DNA from 2 places in the Rossellomorea yichunensis genome. Region 1 is predicted to be linked to the other one. Evidence: riboswitches for the same ligand, from Rfam matches in the RefSeq annotation. Region 1 holds a riboswitch; the other holds the start of a gene.
The links. A riboswitch is a leader RNA that binds a small molecule or an ion and turns the genes downstream of it on or off. The one in region 1 is predicted to bind thiamine pyrophosphate.

Region 1 (5,888 bases):
GGAACGATACAGATATGAGTGCTTCTACAGAATACAGATCAAGTTCCTGCAGGATCTTATCACGCTCGTATCCTTCGTATAAATCCAAGTGAATATGGGCATCAATCAAGGAAGGTTTACACATATTGAGAAAGCTCCTCAAAAATGCTCGTTTTCCATTTCAAAAACTCCTCCGTTAAGAGAATTTCTTTATCGCGGGGGCGGGGAAATGGTACTTTGAACTCCTTCTGGACCCTGGCTGGCCGAGTCGATAATACAATGATCCGGTCTGACAGGAACAGGGCTTCGTCGATATTATGAGTCACAAATAGAACGGAACTCAAATCTTCTTCCCAAATGGAAAGGAGCCATTTCTGCATGTCCAATCGTGTGAATTCATCCAGGGCAGAAAAGGGCTCATCTAGGCATAAAAATGATTGAGGACTGACAAGGGCACGAATAAACGCCACCCGCTGCTTCATCCCTCCGGATAAATCATCAGGATACGCATTCTCATACCCCTTCAAGCCCGCCCGTTCAATCATGCAGAGCGCTTTGTCCCTATCTTTCTTCCCGTGTAACTCCTGGCCAAGCATCACATTCTCAATCACGGTTCTCCATGGCAGGAGGGAAGGACTTTGCGGCATATAACTGATGGTCCCTCTTTGACCATTTATCGATTTTCCATCTAATTGAATGTCTCCGGAATCTGGTGTGAACAATCCACCGATCACATGAAACAGGGTGCTCTTCCCGCTTCCGGAAGGACCAAGGATCGACACAAACTCCCCTTCTTCAACATGAATGGAAAGCTCATCGAGGATCAGCTCCCCATCAAAGTATTTTGACATATTTTGTATGGATAAAGTCGTCATGTTACCTGTCCTCCTTTCGGTTCCACTTAATCATGATTTTCTCTAATAACAAAATGATCCCAAAGAAAACGAGGCTGAGCATCATGATCATGAAGATGGCTACAAATACCCTGTCTGTCCTGAAGGAGGAAGAAGCAAGAGTCATATAGACACCGATTCCTTTCTGGGCACCTAACCATTCTGAAATCACCGCCCCCATCACACTATAGGTAGCTGAAATTTTCAATCCTGAGAAGATGGAAGGAAGTGCATGCGGCCATTCAACTTTTCGAAAGATTTGACTTTTTGTGGCTCCCGACATTTTCATATAGAGGATGTACTCTGCATTTGTCTGCCGGAACCCATCCAATGCCGAGACCGCTACCGGAAAGAAGCAAATCAGGGTAATGACAATGATTTTCGGTAATAGTCCAAATCCAAACCAGATTACAAGTAATGGTGCCAGGACGATGATCGGAATATTTTGAGACAAAATCATAAGTGGATATATCGCTTCTCTTACCTTAGGCAGAAGGTGCAGACCCACTGCAGTCCCGATTCCTATCGTACATCCAATCACAAACCCTCCGATCGTAAGGAGGGTTGTCGAAGCAAGATGTCCTGTAAACGTGGACCATGAGGCGACTCCTTCCGCCCATATTTCTGAAGGTGAAGGCATTAGCCATGCCGGCACCTCAAATACTCTAATGGTGGATTCCCAAATGATGAATAAAAGGATGATGACCAAGAAGGGTCTCCATCCTTTCGATATCCATGCTTTCATCCTTTATACTTCTCCGTTAATTGATCCATTTCAATCCCGGCTGGCTGATATAATACCTTGATTTGAGAAATGACGTTTGAGCTGCCCATTTCAATCATTCGTTCATTCATTTGTTCAATCACCTTAAATAAGTCAGATAGATTCCCTTCCATTGTTGTTTCTAATGGATGGACTTCATAACGGACACCAGATTTATCAATGACCGCGATGGCTTCATCCACGTATGGTATAACGTCTTCACCATTTTTCGTCTTTGGAATAATTTGTATGCTTACGAGTGCGTTCCCCATTTTGTTCACCTCTTATTTTGGTAAAAATTCGTTTGTGAATGCTTTTTTACTGTCCAGTTCCTTATCTAATAAATCGTTATCATACATCCATGAAGCATAGTTTTCCCAAACCTCCAGCTTTTGCTCTCCCCATTTGTCAGCGTCATCCTTGTATTTAGGAGACAGCCACTCCTGACTCTTCATGACTAATTCTTTATCAAGGTCCGGAGCTGCATCTAAAAGGATCTCACCGGCCTCTTCCGGATTGTCGATTGCAAATCCATAGCCTTTTGAAGAAGCTGATAAAAATGCTTTGACTGTTTCAGGGTCTTTTTTAATCATCTTTTCATTCGTCGTCAAAACAGGGGTGTAATAATCCAGTTTTTCAGAGTAATCCTTTACGTACATCATATTCAATTCCTCACCGCGAAGCTCTGCTTCAATCCCTGTCCATCCATAGTAGATCCACGCAAAGTCAACATCCCGTTTCACGGCAGTAAAGAAATCTGTATCCCCCATGTTTACAAAATCCACTTTCTCTACATCAGCATTTTCTTGTTTCATAATAGACGTCATGACGGCTTTTTCTACAGGTGATCCCCATCCTCCATAACTTTTCCCTTCAAAATCCTTAGGAGTCGTTATACCCTTATCCTTAGGTGAAGCAAACCCGGATGTATTATGCTGTATGACCGCAGCGATAGATACGAGTGGTACGTCCTGTACCCTTGCTTGTGTGACACTTTCCTGATATCCAACTCCGAACTCAGCTTTACCCGAGGCAACTAGTTGATCTGCCCCTGCCTCACCAGGTAAGATGATATCCACATCAAGTCCCTGCTCTTTAAAGTATCCTTTTTCTTTCGCAACATATAATCCAGTGTGATTGGTATTCGGTGTCCAGTCCAGCACAACCGTAACCTTTTTAAGACCTTCTTTCTGTTCTGATGTATTTCCTCCACCACCGCAAGCAGTTAAAAGAAAGACAGAACAGATAATATACATCCACTTTTTCATCATGATTCCTCCTAAAAATCCTTGTATGTAGTTGTAACGTTTATTCTCTATTCTTCACATAGTAGAGAGAATGAATGTAAAACACCTTAAAACATTAGGACACAACAACAAAAAAAGCGCCCCAAGCTTCAGCGAGGGACGCATTGTTAAACATGATTATGTAATGTTTAAGAGAATGTTTCCTACGCTGGTATCAGCCAGTTCAGGTTCAAAGGGTCAGTATCTGTCAGGATACAATCTCAACCGGCCACACCGGTCCCCCTACACTTGTACTATGAAATTAAACGTTATCTTCTTCCCTACTTTGCCACAGAAAAGGTGGATATTCAAGCATTTCCTCTTAAATAGATTTACATTTGAAAGGCCAGTTGATAATCACTGGAATTTACCAGCCTGTTAATGAATGGGATGTATGCAGATACAAGGTGTGAATACCCTTTTTGATTGTAAAAAAAGGTGTATTGAAGAAGAAAGATAATGACTAAGAATGGCATCAGTTCCTTTTCTTCCTGAGTTAAAGTACCTTCGGACTGATAGCCCCCCATAAAGGCATGGATACGTTCAAATTGCTCATCCCCCGTTTGCTTGACCTGGTCTTTGAGCGTCCCTGCAAGAAAGTAACAGACATCTGCTATACGGGGTGCTTTCCGTATCCTCTCGAAATCTATGACCCCTGTCACCCTTCCTTCTTTCATGAGGATATTACGGGGATGACAATCGCTATGTACGAATTGATGGGGTAATTTGCTATAGGAGTAAGACCATTCATTAAGCCTTCCTAGAAACCCCTCACCCCACCTTTCTATCATTTTAGAACCCTTTCCGCCTATCCACTCTCTCAAATGTGTTTCAACTTTCCATTCTTCTACCTCGTTTTTACAGACGTATTGTTTTAGCCTGCTATGGAGTTGGGAAAGATACGTTCCCACCCCTTCAAGAGAAGTTAAGGAATAGACTTGTACTGGCAGACCTTCCAGAGCTTGGTACAGGGAGTAGAAAGCTTGATGCTGTTGTACATATGGGTGTTGTGAGACAGTTAACAGCGGCCTTTCAACAGGAAGTCCCTTTTCCAGTAAAAAAGAAGTTAAGAGCAGCTCTTCTATTCGCTTCTCCACTGAGGAGTTCAATCTCTTTTTTAAATAAAATGTCTTCTTCCGACTCTTCACCTTATATACATTTGGGTGACTTTCCACGGTCTCTATGGAGGAAGGATGAACCTTCCAGTTCAACAATACATCATGAAGAGGTTCAATCATTTTTAATTCCTTTCCAAACATAGTAATATACATTTAGTATGACTATGAAAGAATGTCTACATACCATATGAAAAGAGGTTGCATCGATGCAAAGGATACAAATGACGGAAGACCTATCATTCTCAAGAATCATTCATGGGTTGTGGAGACTTGCAGATTGGAATCAATCAAAGGAAGACACTCTTTCTTTGATCCAGCACAATATTGGAAACGGAATCACGACTTTTGATCACGCAGATATTTATGGCTCGTATACATGTGAAGCCTTATTTGGAGAGGCTCTCAACCTTCAGCCATCCATACGAGAAAAAATGGAAATTGTAACGAAATGCGGTATTGTCCTGCCTTCTGACAACCGTCCGGAACATAAAACACATCATTACAACACGAGTAAAAAGCACATTTTGACTTCTGTTGAAAACTCCCTGCAGAATCTGAAAACGGACTACATCGATCTTTTATTGATTCACAGGCCAGATCCATTTATGAATGGGGAAGAAGTGGCTGAAGCCTTCACTCAATTAAAAGAAGAAGGTAAGGTGCGTCATTTCGGAGTATCAAACTTTAAAGATCATCAATGGAATATGCTTCAATCTTATTTGCCATTCCCATTGATCACAAACCAAATTGAATTGTCTGCCTATAACTTAGAAAACTTTGAAGACGGTACATTAAATCTTTGTCAGGAGAAGCGTGTCGCACCAATGGCCTGGTCTCCACTCGCAGGCGGGGCGATTTTCAAAGGAGAGGATGAAAAAGCCATTCGTCTTCAACATACATTGAAAAAGGTACAAGAAGAAACAGGTGCAAAGGGAATTGATGAAGTTCTATATGCATGGCTTCTTAATCACCCGGCAAACATTATGCCTATCGTCGGTTCAGGTAAAAAAGAACGCATTCAACATGCGATCGACTCTCTTTCCATTTCTTTAAACCACGATCAATGGTTTGAAATCCTGCAAACTTCTATGGGACATGATGTGCCGTAATTAGCCTTACTACAGCAAAAAAGACGATCCTTTTTCTAAAAGGTTCGTCTTTTTCAATTCGCTATATCGCCACCAACGTAATATTCCAGATAGACATCTTGTAGTTCATTCATTGAGAGCTCATAAAGCTGCTTACCGAAATATTTATATACGCCTATCCTTAATAATTGTTGAATATAGAAATCCTTTTTACATTCAGGTGTCTTTTGCTTCTCTGATTTATTTTCTTGATGTAACATGTTCATCCCTCCAGTTGAGGATATACCCCAAATCCGGAGTGAACTAAACATCTTCTTACACATTGGTAATATTAGGAGAATACGAGAGCTGTTACGTACAAATATGATGATGGCCCTCTGTGACATTTTTTCCCTCAACTTGAATCGTAGAGTGATGAATGCCAAATTCCTCTTCAAGATAGGCTGAGAGTCGTAATAAAATCGTATCTCGATTCACTTCGTTTCCCACCACAACATGGCAGCTTAGGGCAGTGAATCCCGACGTGATGCACCATACATGAAGATCATGTACTTCAATGACTCCCGGGGCAGCTGCCAGGCTATTTTTCACATCTTCCATATCAATACCTTTTGGAGTTCCTTCCATTAAGATATGAATGGAATCCTTCGTTACTCTCCAACCGGAAATGACGATTAAGATGGCAACCATGACTGATGCAATAGGATCAGCCAAGTTCCAATTAAAGAAATAAATCAAGAGTCCGGCTGCGATTGCGCCTA
Region 2 (5,888 bases), on a different contig from region 1:
GTTATAAAGATGGAAACAAAGATGATTACTCATATCTCAATGTGAAGATGGATATCGAACCAGTACAAATCTCGATTGAAACCAAATAAAATTGAACGGAAAGCCTGGGCGGATTGACGCTCGGGCTTTTTTGTATTGAAACGAGCTTTTCATGTCATTTGTCGGTATATATGATTGATAGCATCTGTTATACTAGTGATAACAAAGTGCTAGCAGTTGCTAACAGATAGATAGGGAAGGAGGGCGAACCTTGTCAGATCAAGGAAGAATGCAACTTAATGTAAGGGTCAATAAGGAAACATCAGAGAAATTGGATGAAATCGTTGAATACTATCAGCAAAACACGAAAATTGGAAGAGTTTACAAAGGTGATGTTTTAACAGATATTATCCATAAATCCTATGAAATCATGCAGAAGCAAAAGGCGATTCAGAATCGGAAATATTAGTATTTGTTAATGATGAATTTCATACGATTTTCTTGTCTAAACGGGCGGGGGAATTCTTATACCGTTTGTATGAAAATGGGTATAATTTATGTCATACTATAAGTTACATAGTTAAAAAACTGAAAGTAAAAGAGGTTATTTTATTGTGCAAATGCCGAAAAAGTTAATCAATATTCAAAAAGGTTCCGGAATTTCCCCGTACATATGGAGCATCATCAGCATCCTTCCATTTTATTTTATCTTTCAGTCCTCCTCTACAATTGAAATAGTTGTAGGGATTTCCTTAACCATCATGTTCTTTATTTCTTTACGATTTGCTTTTATTTCAAGGGATTGGCCGGTTTATTTATGGACATCGATTTTAATCGCGATATCCATTACCATGACCATTCAATTTAATTTTATCTATTTTGCTTTTTACATTGCCTACTATAATGGGAATATAAAAAACCGGGTGGCGTTTTTAACCCTATATATCATTCACTTGGTGTTAACGACGGCATCGATCAATTATAATTTTGTTATACAGGATGAATTATTTTTATCTCAATTTCCTTTTATTCTGATCATTTGGATAAGTGTCATTCTGTTGCCGTTTAATATTTATAACCGAAATAAACAGGTCCAGCTCGAAGACCAGTTGGAAGATGCTAATAAACGTATTTCAGACTTGGTCAAGCAGGAGGAACGCCAGAGGATTGCCCGTGATCTACACGATACTTTGGGTCAAAAGCTTTCTCTTATCGGCCTGAAAAGCGATCTGGCCAGAAAATTGGTGTACAAAGATCCAGAGCAGGCACGAAACGAGTTAAAGGATGTTCAGCAAACGGCTCGAACGGCTTTAAGTGAAGTAAGGACAATGGTATCTCAAATGAGAGGAATTCGACTAAAAGACGAAATCGTAAGGATCAAACAGCTATTAAAGGCAGCGGAAATTGATTTCGTGATGGATGATGAGGTCATGCTGCCCCAGGCATCACTCTTTCTGGAAAATATCTTGAGCATGTGCCTAAAAGAAGCCGTGACGAATGTTGTCAAACACAGCAAGGCGTCACACTGTGAGCTGATCATCGAAGAATCGGATAAAGAGATGACCATCATAGTGAAGGATGATGGAATGGGAATCGAGGGAGATTACACTCAGTCTAAAGGCAGCGGCTTAATCGGAATGAGAGAACGGTTAGAATTTGTGAATGGGAGCTTAGATGTTTATTCCGAGAATGGGACCACTTTGATTATGAGAGTGCCGAAAGTGATCAAGCAAACAGACAGGGAGGGAATGGAATGATTCGAATTGTTATTGCAGAAGACCAGCGAATGTTATTAGGTGCCTTAGGCTCTTTACTTAGTTTAGAGGATGATATGGAAGTGGTTGGAAAGGCAGGAAATGGAGAGGAAGCCATTGCCCTCGTCCACGAGCTGCAGCCGGATATTTGTATCATGGATATTGAAATGCCTAAAAAGACAGGTCTTGAAGCAGCAGAGGAATTAAAAGGCGAAAATTGCAAAGTGATTATCCTGACAACCTTTGCAAGGTCCGGATATTTCCAGCGTGCATTAAAAGGTGGCGTGAAGGGTTATTTGTTAAAGGACAGCCCAAGTGAAGAACTGGCGAACTCGATTCGTCTTGTAATGGAGGGTAAACGTATTTATGCACCGGAGCTCATGGACGATGTGTATAGTGAAGAGAACCCCCTGACTGACCGTGAAAAAGAAGTGTTGGAGCTGGTTGCTGACGGGAAAAACACGAAGGAGATAGCCGAGGAGCTTAGCCTCAAAACGGGTACCGTCCGAAACTACATCTCAACCATACTCGACAAGCTTGAAGTTAAAAATCGAATCGAAGCCATCACGCAATCAAAAGAAAAAGGATGGTTTAAATGATGGACAGGGACGGACCTCCATGTTGGAGGTCCGTCCCTGCTTTTATGGTAGTTTTTGTATTACTGTAATCTATCGTATGTATTTTTATACATTCCTGGCAATCACTTAAGTTTGCTTTGAAAGAGTTTAACGCTAAATGAATTCCATTTAATTTTTCATAGGGCGTATCCTTTGCTATGATTGATTTTGCGTGGAAAGGGCAGGTGGAAAAATGATGAAAGGTTTTCTTTTTGCTGTTGACAAGTGAAAGAATCGTGGTACGATAACATCGAATACAAAATTTCATAGGACGATCCACTAGGGGTGCCTTCTAAAAGGCTGAGATTAAAGTGTGACTTTAAGACCCTTTGAACCTGATCTGGTTGAGACCAGCGTAGGGAAGTGGTGTTTGACGGTCACATAGAATCGAATTCTATCAAACTGATCTCAAGCCACTTTCTGTATGCGGTATGCATAATGAAAGTGGCTTTTTTTGTTGCCCATTTCGGGTCGTCTGGAAAAGGAGAAAGATACAATGTCATTTACAGCGTACTTAAGAAACGAAGTGAAGGAAATTTGGGAAGCGAGTTTTCACCATCCTTTCGTTAAAGGTATCGGGGATGGAACCCTCCCCCTTGAAAACTTCAGGTACTACATTCTGCAGGATGCCTATTACCTCTCACACTTTTCGAAGGTGCAGGCACTCGGTGCAGCCAAAGCAACAGATTTACATACTACATCCAGAATGGCAACACACGCAGTAGGAACGAATGAAGCAGAGCTTTCCCTTCATGAAAATTTCTCAAATCGTTTAGGGATTACGGAAGAAGAAAAACGGCAGTTCAAACCTGCTCCTACTGCCTATGCCTACACCTCGCATATGTATCGTTCCGCACAATATGGGGGGCTCGCAGATATCCTGGCGGCAATACTCCCCTGCTACTGGTTGTATTATGAGATCGGTGAACGCTTGAAATCATGTACACCTGAGGAGGTCATATATCAGGAGTGGATCGCAGCTTATGGTGGAGAGTGGTTTGGGGAGCTAGTAGAAGAACAGATCCAGCGACTGGATGTATTGGCAGAAACGATGACAGGAACAGATAAGGAAAGAATGAAAGAGAATTTCATTTTGAGCAGCATTTATGAATTACAGTTTTGGGAAATGGCATACACACTTGAGAAGTGGCCGTTTCAGGCATCTCTAGGTAAGGAAGGTAGAATACATGTCTAAATTAAAGCTGACGGACATTTTAGTAACGGTCGTGATCTCCATAGGTTTTGGGATTATATATAAGCTATGGGGACCGGTTTACAACCTATTAAAGCCATTTGGATTGCATGCTGATCAACTGATCTATGGCATGTGGTTCATGGCGGCAACCGTGGCTTTTTTAATCATTCGGAAACCTGGTGTCGCACTTCTGGCAGAGATTGCTGCCTCTTCAGGGGAATTTCTCATGGGAAGTGAATGGGGTCTCGAGGTACTATTGTTCGGTTTAATCCAAGGTTTGTTTGCAGAGTTGATTTTTCTTATCACCCGCTATAAGCGTTATGATGTCCTCATCATTTGTACAGCAGCTGTGGGCTCAGCAATTGGCTCAATTCTGATGGACTATTTTAAAGGGTACATGGGAGACCTCGTTCTGTGGAATTTGTCACTTTTTATTGTTGCCAGATTAATAGGATCCATCGTGATAGCAGGCATGGGAGCCTTTTATCTTGTTAAGGCTTTGGAGAAAACGGGGGTAACCAGTTTGGTCAGACGTGCGGACCAAAAAGATTATGATGCCCTGAATCAGTAAAGGAGGGAAGGACGATGCATATTGAAAATCTGCGCCTTACATTTTCCGGTTCAGAGAAACTGATGTTTAAAGACATAAGCCTTTCGATAGAAGACGGGGAAAAGGTATTGCTACTGGGGCCATCTGGTTGTGGAAAATCCACACTCCTCCAGGTTTTATCCGGTGTGATACCCCATTCGATAGATGTGCCGATGAAAGCTGACTCGATTGAGCGTCCTGAATCCTTCGGATATGTCTTTCAAGATCCGGACGCTCAATTTTGTATGCCCTATGTAGATGAGGAAATTGCCTTTGTTTTGGAGAACAAACAGATTCCAAGAGACGAAATGCGAGAGATAATTAACGATCTGTTAGAGAAAGTGAATTTAAGTCTGACGGATTCCCATACAAAAATCTCCTCTCTATCAGGGGGGATGAAGCAAAAATTGGCCATTGCTTCTGCTCTTGCGCTCCATCCCCAAACACTATTTCTGGATGAGCCTACAGCCATGTTAGACGAAGAAAGCACCAAATCTGTATGGGAAACAGTGAAGACGACATGTAAAGATAAAACGTTACTTATCGTTGAGCATAAGTTGACTCACGTATTGGAGATCATTGATCGTATTATTCTTTTCGATGTGAATGGAAGGATAGTGGCTGATGGTCCAAAGGCTCACATTTTATCACATTTCAAGGAAACATTGAAATCGGTAGGGGTATGGTATCCGGAGGCGTGGAAAGATTATCTTTCATCCCATCCTCCGGAGAAGGTTGCCCCGTTTGGAAAAAAGAATCTAAAGCTAGAGAACTTCAAAGGGTATATACAAAAAGAGGAGAAAATCCACCTTGAAAATGCCGTCAGCTTTAAAGGTGAATGGATTGCAATCACCGGAAAGAACGGAGCCGGGAAATCAACATTACTCCACAGTCTCATGACATTCATCCAAACGACCGGGACGTATGAATTATATGGAAGACAGGTGAAAGGAAAGAATGTTCCCGAGGAATGTACGTTTGTTTTTCAAAATCCCGAGTTTCAGTTTGTGACACACAGTGTGTTTGATGAAGTTGCGTATACCTTTCGGCTCATGAGAGTGGATGAAGGAAGAGTGGAGGAAAAGGTGCATGCACTATTGAAGCGATTCAAGCTTTATCCATACAAACATCATCATCCCTATCATTTATCCATGGGGCAAAAGCGGAGGTTAAGCGTCGCAGCATCACTTGTCAGGAATAAAGATATTCTATTATTGGACGAACCGACCTTTGGCCAGGATTCTCAAAATACGTTTGCGTTACTTGAGATGCTTCAAGACTATCAAAAAGAAGGATCTACCATTCTGATGGTGACACATGATGAAAATATCATTACTCACTTTGCATCCAGAGTATGGGTCATTGAAAATGGGCGTCTCACCCAGGATTTCTTTAATGAGATTGCTGGTAGTAAAGCAATATGAATATAGAAATCGAGCATAGAGAAACCTGGCTCCATCAAATCAATCCCAGCTTTAAGCTCTTGACCTTGATCGGGATTTTTGTAATTCTGCTTTTTATTCATTATCTTAACTTGTTGTTATATTTGAGCTTTCTCTTTTTTCTCCTGTTATGGGTTTTCTCAGGGTATTCATATAGAACCGTCAGTTTAATGATCCTACCCTTTTTTCTTGTTTTCATCTCTACAGCTTCATCAATGATTTTATTTGGGAAAGGTGAAACAACATGGATGAAATGGGGATTGATCCACATTACCGAAGAGAGCTTTTATCGGGGGATCCATGTTGGATTGC

Region 2: another riboswitch for thiamine pyrophosphate. It lies ahead of tenA (thiaminase II); the one in region 1 lies ahead of RSX31_RS00410 (ABC transporter substrate-binding protein).

What each region holds. Positions count from the first base shown of each region.
Region 1 covers NZ_JAVYAD010000001.1:77,425-83,312, reverse strand. Annotated here, with positions in the region: gene RSX31_RS00430 (TatD family hydrolase) at 1-124, opposite strand, end outside; gene RSX31_RS00425 (ABC transporter ATP-binding protein) at 117-854, opposite strand; gene RSX31_RS00420 (ABC transporter permease) at 856-1,617, opposite strand; gene RSX31_RS00415 (thiamine-binding protein) at 1,614-1,907, opposite strand; gene RSX31_RS00410 (ABC transporter substrate-binding protein) at 1,920-2,903, opposite strand; TPP riboswitch at 3,066-3,176, opposite strand; gene RSX31_RS00405 (phosphotransferase enzyme family protein) at 3,254-4,159, opposite strand; gene RSX31_RS00400 (aldo/keto reductase) at 4,246-5,148, shown strand; gene RSX31_RS00395 (Fur-regulated basic protein FbpA) at 5,202-5,387, opposite strand; gene RSX31_RS00390 (cation diffusion facilitator family transporter) at 5,479-5,888, opposite strand, start outside.
Region 2 covers NZ_JAVYAD010000002.1:110,434-116,321, reverse strand. Annotated here, with positions in the region: gene RSX31_RS05000 (cyanophycinase) at 1-89, shown strand, start outside; gene RSX31_RS04995 (hypothetical protein) at 251-448, shown strand; gene RSX31_RS04990 (sensor histidine kinase) at 600-1,736, shown strand; gene RSX31_RS04985 (response regulator transcription factor) at 1,733-2,332, shown strand; TPP riboswitch at 2,622-2,729, shown strand; gene tenA (thiaminase II) at 2,847-3,545, shown strand; gene RSX31_RS04975 (ECF transporter S component) at 3,538-4,116, shown strand; gene RSX31_RS04970 (ABC transporter ATP-binding protein) at 4,131-5,558, shown strand; gene RSX31_RS04965 (energy-coupling factor transporter transmembrane component T family protein) at 5,555-5,888, shown strand, end outside.